2 regions of the Gordonia sp. NPDC003950 genome follow, and region 2 is predicted to be linked to the other one. Evidence: riboswitches for the same ligand, from Rfam matches in the RefSeq annotation. Region 2 holds a riboswitch; the other holds the start of a gene.
The links. A riboswitch is a leader RNA that binds a small molecule or an ion and turns the genes downstream of it on or off. The one in region 2 is predicted to bind cyclic di-AMP.
Positions count from the first base shown of each region.

Region 1: linked by a shared signal. The riboswitch ahead of ACWETB_RS03555 (C40 family peptidase) and the one ahead of ACWETB_RS02995 (transglycosylase family protein) in region 2 are both predicted to bind cyclic di-AMP.

Region 1 is NZ_JBSGIT010000003.1:103,847-107,778, forward strand. Features, by position in the region: gene ACWETB_RS03550 (DEDD exonuclease domain-containing protein) at 1-1,611, opposite strand, end outside; cyclic di-AMP (ydaO/yuaA leader) riboswitch at 2,256-2,424, shown strand; gene ACWETB_RS03555 (C40 family peptidase) at 2,441-3,028, shown strand; gene ACWETB_RS03560 (NlpC/P60 family protein) at 3,162-3,932, shown strand, end outside.
Region 2 is NZ_JBSGIT010000002.1:274,023-277,954, forward strand. Features, by position in the region: gene ACWETB_RS02980 (flavin reductase family protein) at 1-357, shown strand, start outside; gene moaA (GTP 3',8-cyclase MoaA) at 357-1,442, shown strand; gene ACWETB_RS02990 (MoaD/ThiS family protein) at 1,446-1,694, shown strand; cyclic di-AMP (ydaO/yuaA leader) riboswitch at 1,955-2,125, shown strand; gene ACWETB_RS02995 (transglycosylase family protein) at 2,132-2,746, shown strand; gene ACWETB_RS03000 (molybdenum cofactor biosynthesis protein MoaE) at 2,828-3,262, opposite strand; gene ACWETB_RS03005 (MogA/MoaB family molybdenum cofactor biosynthesis protein) at 3,263-3,742, opposite strand; gene moaC (cyclic pyranopterin monophosphate synthase MoaC) at 3,739-3,932, opposite strand, start outside.

The DNA.
Region 1 (3,932 bases), on a different contig from region 2:
GGCCCCCATCAAGGGACCGTCGGCGGGAATGACCGTCTCCGCCGATGCGGTGAGCATGTCGATCACCGGCATCGGGGCCACCCCGCGTCGGGCGATGCCGGCCGACGCGAGTCGACCGTGCCGGATCACCGCCAGCTCCCACCCGCGGGCGTCGTCGGGTCGGGCGACGACGATCTCGGCGACGCGGCACAGCGACGCCAGGCGCTGGGTGCGCGCCAACACCTCGATGGTCGCGGCGACCCGATCACGGTGCCGCGCGGCGGTTTCGAACATCTGGGCCTCGGTGAGCCGGTCGAGTTCGGCCACCATCGAATCCAGCAGGGCCACGGTGTGGCCGGTCATCAGGTCGTGTGCGGCCTGCACCCGGGGCAGGTAGTCCGGCAGGGTCAGGGGGCCCTCGGATGCCGCCGCACACCCGCCGATGAGGTCGCCACCGTCGGCGGCGGTTCGGCACCAGTGGTGGCCGGCGGACGCGGGCAGCCGCGTCCGACAGGTGCGCAGGCCCGATGCCCGGGACATCAGCTCGGCGAGCTCGGATGCGCGGGTGCGGTTGGGGATCGGACCGACCGCATTCTCGGTGGCGGTGCGGCTGATCTGTAACCGCGGAAAGCGCTCCGCTGTCAGCGTGATCCACCAGCCGCGGTGCGGCTGCGTCGACCGCCGGTTGTAGGCCGGCGTGTGGGCGGCGATGAGTCGCAACTCGCGCACTCCCGCCTCCAGCGCGTGGGCGCACTCGACGTGATCGACCCGGGTGGCCAACGAGACCATCTCGCCGATCCGGGCCCGCGGGTCCGAACCGGTGAAGTACGTCATCACCCGCCGGCGCAGATCGGTCGCGGTCCCGACATAGAGGACCTCATCAGAGGGTCCGCGAAACAGGTACACGCCGGGCCGGGCGGGGAGGGCGTCGGCCAGATGCCGTTTGGCCCGCAGCCGAGGGTTTCCGCGCGGCAGGTAGGCCGTCAGGTCGCCGTAGGTGCGGACGCCCTGATTCCCGATTCGCTCGAGGAGGTGATGGAGCACCTCCACGGTGGCGCGCGCGTCGTCGAGGGCCCGGTGTGTGGGCCGGACCGATACGTCGAACAACTCCGCCAGCGCACCCAGCCGCACTGTCGGTGCCTCGTCGCGGGTGAGGACGCGACGTGCCAGTCGGACGGTGCACAGGCTGGTGACAAACGGCCACTCCCGCCCGAGGCGGGTGGCGTTGTGCCGGAGGAAGCCGGTGTCGAAGCGCGCGTTGTGCGCGACCAGGAGGCACCCGCGGGCGAACTCGATGAAGGACGACAGCACCTCGGGGATACGCGGGGCGTCGTAGACCATCGCCTCGGTGATCCCGGTCAGCGCGACGATCTTGGGTGGGATCGACCGCTCGGGATCGACCAGGGTGGCGAACTCCCCGATCACCTCGCCGCCGCGGACCTTGACCGCCCCGATCTCGGTGATCGCGTCGCGGGCGGGATCACCGCCGGTCGTCTCGAGGTCCACGACCACGAACGTCGTGTCGAACAGGGACTCCTCGCCGAAGGTCGGGTCGGCGGCCACATCATCGCCGCCGCGGCCGGCCGCGGTCATCAGGTCGGCGAAGGACAGCTGAACGGGATCTCCCACCACGGCGCGAACACTAGTTCGCACCACCGACAAGGGCGGTCTCCCGCGGGCCGACGTCGTCGTCGACCTCGGCGTCGGCGAAAACTGTCGGTGGTCATCTCTAGCGTGTGTTCCCGATGGCGGATCGCACGGCGCATCGGCGTCACGCGAGACGTGGCTCCCGAGACATGACCCCCGAGGCATGACTCGGGGTGTCCGCGTGGGGAATCCGGCGTCGACACGGCCAGAGACCGCAAATGAGATGGAGATCACAGATGTACATCGACTGCAGCAGTTGTCCAGGTCGCCGCACCGCGTGTGACGGCTGCATGATGAACGTCCTCATCACCCCTGCGACCAGCGAGGACGGGTCGGTTCTGGTGGCGATGAACGGGGGCGGCGGGCACGCGATCGCCGACGCCGAGATCGGTTCGGCCATCGATGCGTTCACGGCTGCTTCGATGGCGAGCACTGAGGCTGCACGATCGGCAAGGGCGGGCATCGGCCCAGCGTGCGGGCCTGATTCGCGGCCGGGATTGACGATTCTGCGCGCGGGGTGATTTTCCGGGCGGCTAGGGCCCTTTGTCCCCTAGTGGACAGACACGCATCCGATTTCGTAACCTTTCCGAGACCTTCGCGGAGCGTCCTACTTCAACAGAAGTGGTCTGCGGAGATCACCGCTCAATCGCCCGATGGGCGAACCGGGGAACCACACGTTTTCGGAGCAATCCGAATTGGGGTGAATCGCGCCCTGGGCACGCCTGTGCCCGGGTGTGTAGGGCCATTCTCTCGGCCCGAACCCGACAGCTAACTCGGTAGGCGGTCAGGGGAGAACAAAAGGAGAACCTCTTTCGTGGCCAAACATCGTTTGGAACAGCCGAATCGCGGAGGCGTCGCCAAGAAGGCGATGATCGCGGGCTCGTTGACCGTCGGCTCGCTTGCTGTCGCCGCCGGTCCGGCCCTGGCCGCACCGGCTCCGGCGCCCAGCGCCACCATCGAGATCCCGAACCTGGGGAAGTTCACGCTGCCCGGCGTCGACCAGAACCAGGTTCCCAGCCAGTTCCGGCCCGGCGGCGGCGGAATCATCACCCCGCAGCTGACCGCGGGACAGAAGGCTGTCCAGGCCGCGGAAACCAAGATCGGCGCCCCGTACAGCTACGGCGCAGCCGGACCCAACGCTTTCGACTGCTCGGGTCTCGTCTACTGGTCCTACCAGCAGGCCGGGAAGACCCTTCCGCGTGACAGCTACGGTCAGCTCGGCGGTGGCCGTGCGGTGAACTACGCCGACGCCCAGCCCGGCGACGTCCTCATCTTCAACGGTGGCGGTCACGCGGGTCTCTACATCGGCAACGGCCAGTTCATCCACGCCTCGACCTACGGGGTGCCGGTGCAGAAGGCATCGGTCAAGGAGTGGTCGCTGGTGGGAGTTCGGCGGTACTGAGTCCACGTACCGGTGGGACGTGTGAACATGTATCGGGCGGATCGCGCATAGCGCGGTTCGCCCGAGCCTGTCGTCGGCGGGGGATGACGTCCACCTATCGGGATGTGGCCGAGCGACGGGGTAGCAAGGGAGTGTGGTGACAACCGTGAGAGCGGGATCGACGAGCGGCGTGAGGGGATCGACCCGATGGGTCCTCACGACCGCCCTCGCGGCGGTCATGATCGCCATGGCGCAGCTCGGTGGGTTGGTCGGTGTGCCGGAGGCCGCCGCGCAACCGCAGACCGCCGATCAGTTGCTGACCCGGTACCGTGCGCTGAGCCAGGAGGCCGAGAAGTCGGCCGAGGCCATGCACAACGCCCAGATCGAGTACGACAAGCAGCGACGCATCGTCGTACAGTCCCGCCAGGCGGCCGCCGCAGCCCAGACGACCTTGGATCGGTCCGAGGCGACGTTGTCGTCGGTGCAGCAGCGCTTCGACTCGCTGATCCGGGTCAGCTATATGGGTGGCCGCTCCAATCGGCTCTACGCGGTGCTGACCAGCGATTCGCCGCAGTCCCTGCTCGATCAGATGTCGGGGCTGGAAATGGTCTCCAGGCAGACCGCGGCCCAACTCGCGACACTGAAGAAGACCCGGGCGCAGACGGTGTCGGCCCGCGACGAGGCCAACGCCACCGCGGCAACGGCCACCCAGGCCGTCACCGAGGCCGAGCGGGTCCGTGGTGACCTGCAGAAGCGTCAGGCCGAACTGCAGTTGCAGGCGGCGCAGATCCGGGTCATTTATCAGTCGATGACCGGCAAGCAACTCGCCGCGTTGGCCGGCCCCCGATTCGACTTCGACCCGGCCGCGATCCCGCGGGGCACCTCCCCGGCGCTGGTGGCCGTACAGGCCGCGCTGACGCGCATC
Region 2 (3,932 bases):
TGCGTCCAGAACACCTCGACGACGTGGCCGCGGCTGCGCGACGCCCACATGCTCGGTGTCAGCGTGTTCGCCCACGATCAATCGCGGCAGTGTCGTCAGCTCGCCGGTCCCGCGGCACACCGATTCAACGACATCGATCCCCTCGCCGCCGGCGACGGCTCCCTGTTCATCCCCGGCGCGGCTGCCCACCTGTCCTGCAGTATCGAGCAGGAGATCCCCGCCGGCGACCACATCCTCGTCCTGCTGCGCATCGAACAGTTGCAGGCCGACCCCAGCGTCGAACCACTCGTCTTCCACGCGAGCACCTTTCGCGCCCTGGCGACCCGGGCCGACGTCATCGAAACCCGGGACCGCTGATGACCGCCGTCGACCTCGGACTGCCGCTGCCGTCGCTGATCCCGGCGTCGCGCGCCCCGGCACCGGTCGACGGCCCGCTGCGGGACACCTTCGGCCGGGTGGCCACCGACCTGCGGGTCTCGGTGACCGACCGCTGCAATCTGCGCTGCACCTATTGCATGCCCGCCGACGGTCTCGACTGGTTACCGACCGACGCGGTGCTGAGCACCGACGAGTTCGTTCGTGTCCTGACCGTCGCGGTCCGTGACCTGGGGATCCGGACGATCCGCTTCACCGGCGGTGAACCACTGCTGCGCCGGGATCTCGAGGAGATCATCGCCCGGGTGTCCCGGCTGCCGGAACGTCCCGGGATCGCGATGACCACCAACGGCCTCGGCCTGTCCCGTCGGGTGCAGGGACTCACCGAGGCCGGGCTGACCCGGGTGAACGTGTCGCTGGACACCATCGACCCGGCCCGATTCGCCGAGATCACCCGGCGCGATCGTCTCGGTGACGTCCTCGAGGGACTCGCGGCCGCCCGCGCGGCCGGACTCGATCCCGTCAAGGTCAACGCCGTCGTCCCGGACCGAAGCGATCTCGGTGGACTCGCGGCGCTGTTCGGGTTCTGTCTGCGTGAGGGATATCAGTTGCGGGTGATCGAGCAGATGCCGCTGGACGCCGATCATCGCTGGGATCGCTCGGCGATGGTGACCGCGGTGGAGATCCTCGAGGCGCTGCGCCACGTCGCGCGGCTGACGCCCGACGACGTACCGCGCGCCGGTGCGCCCGCCCAGACATGGCTGGTCGCCGGCCACACCGACGCCGCGGGTCGTCCCGCGCGGGTCGGCGTCATCGCCTCGGTCACCCGCCCGTTCTGCGGCGACTGCGACCGCACCCGCCTCACCGCCGACGGCGCTCTGCGCAACTGCCTGTTCGCCGAGACCGAGACCTCTCTGCTGCCGGTCCTGCGTGGCGGCGGCGCCGACGTCGACGCCGCGATCGCCCGGCTGTGGCGCGAGAACACCTGGGCCAAACGTGCCGGGCACTCGGTCAACTCCGGCGACTTCCGTCAGCCCACGCGTCCGATGTCGGCGATCGGGGGCTGATCGGTGCGTCTGACGATCCGCTATTTCGCGGCCGCGCGGGCCGCCGCGGGCCGGGAAACAGACGTCGTCGACGTCCCCGACGAGATCACCCTCGGTGAGCTGGAACACATTCTGGCAGCCGACAATCCGGCCCTGCGGCATGTGTTGGATCGGTCGTCGTATCTCTGGGACGAGGTCGCGGTGTGCGACCGCGGTCGAGACCTCGGCGCGACGCGCACCGTCGACGTCCTGCCGCCCTTCGCCGGGGGCTGAAACGCCGCCACGCCCCTGTGAGCTTAATCACATAACGAGCCGATAACGAGATGGACACGAGAAGGGCATCATGCCCGTGAACTGCGGCGACGATCGAATGGGGCCGAAAGTCCCACTCGCAGACACGAAAACCGTTGTGGAAGAAGGTGTGATTCGTCGGCGTCGAGGCCGTACTGTACGAAGCGTCCTTCCAAGAAGGTCACAGCACAGCAACCAAGACACACAACTTTCACCGGTCGCGCCGAGCCTCGTTCCACCGGTGGAATGACGAGCAACATCTGGGAACGAGGACGGGGGACCCACCCTTCCGCACGGAAGAACGGACGTCAACGACGTTCTTGGGGTTAAGTCCGACGGCTACGGCCGACGCGACCGAGCACCTCTCGCTCGAACCCGACAGCTGACTTCGCAGGCGCGTGGAGAGAGGTAACACACTCATGTCCGGACGTCATCGCAAGCCGACGACCACCACTGCCACCAAGACCTTCGCGAAGGTCGCACTGACCGGAGCCGTCCTCGGCGGCGGCGCGGCCCTCCTGGGCACCGGTTCCGCACACGCGGCCACCGACGCCGAATGGGATCAGGTCGCCCAGTGCGAGTCGGGCGGCAACTGGGCCATCAACACCGGCAACGGCTACCAGGGCGGGCTGCAGTTCAGCCCGAGCACCTGGTCCGGCCACGGTGGCGGCGAGTTCGCACCGAGCGCCAACCAGGCCACCCGTGAGCAGCAGATCGTCGTCGCCGAGCGCGTCCTGGCCAGCCAGGGTCCCGGCGCATGGCCGACCTGTGGCACCGGGCTGTCGGGCGCCACCCCGCGCACCGCTCCGACCACCACCCCGAGCCTGCCCGCCGTCCCGGCACCGTCGGCGCCGAGCACCGGCAGCAGTGGCGCCACGAGCACCGACGACGCCCTCACCACGCTCCGCGACAAGACCACCGACCCGAGCCTGCTGGCTCTGCTCGATGCCGCCCAGAACAGTGGCTACCAGCTCACCCCGGATCAGCTGAAGCTGTTCAACGAGCACCAGGGCCAGATCCCGAATCTCCCCTGAGCCTGATAAAGGCCCCTGAGCAAAGAGCCCCCGCATGCTGCTTCGCGCCGTGCGGGGGCCTTTTCATGCTCGTGTCACCACTCAGGCCGACCCAACCCATTCGTCGCGACCGTCGGTGAAGAACTGGTGCTTCCATACCGGGAGTTGGGCCTTCACCTCGTCGACGAGCCGAGCGCACAGAGCGAATGCCGGACCACGGTGATCGGCGGCGACCGCGACGACGAAGGCGACATCACCCACGGCCAGGTCGCCGATCCGGTGCGAGACGGCCACCGCCCGAACCCCGTCGGCATCCTCGGCGACCTCCGCGACGACGCGGCGCAGCACCTGCGCGGCACTCGGGTGGGCCGAATAGGACAGCCGGGTCACGCCGTTGCCACCGTCGTGATCGCGGACCGCGCCGACGAATCCCACCACGGCTCCCGCCGCTCCCGCCGCGGCGTCGGTGACCAGCGCCTCGTGATCGGCAAGACCGATCGGGGCCTCGGAGATCTCGGCGCGCACGATCTGCGCCATCTAGTGATCCCCGCCCCGGATCTGGTCGAGCGCGTGGTCGAGGACGGTGCCCAGGACGTCCAGGCCATCCCGGACGCCCCCGGTGGAGCCGGGAAGATTGATCACCAGGGTCCGGCCGGCCACGCCGGCGATACCGCGCGAGAGAATCGCCGTCGGCACCTCGGGCAGGCCCGCCGTGCGGATGGCGTCCGCCAGCCCCGGCAACTCGACGTCGAGCACTGGCCGGGTCTGTTCGGGAGTGCGGTCGGTGGGTGAGAGCCCGGTACCCCCGGTGGTGACGACCAGATCCACCTCGGCGTAGATGCCGGCGCGGATCGCATCGCCGACGGCGGGCCCGTCGACCACCACGTCGACCTCGTCGACGGTGATGCCGCGATCGGCCAGCCAGGCGGAGATCAACGGTCCGGTGCGGTCGGTGTAGACACCGTTGGCCGCCCGCGTGGAGGCCACCACGACGCGCGCCACCCGCTGACCTGTCATCGACCGATCGCCGGGTCGTTGCTGCCGGTGTCTCGGGTGCCGGTGTCTCCGGTGGCATCTCGTGTCCAGTCGCCCGAGCGGCCACCGGATTTGGCCAGTAGCCGGATCGCGTCCATCTGGGCATGCCGGTCGACGGCCTTGACCATGTCGTGCAAGGTGAGTCCGCTGACCGCGACGGCGGTGAGCGCTT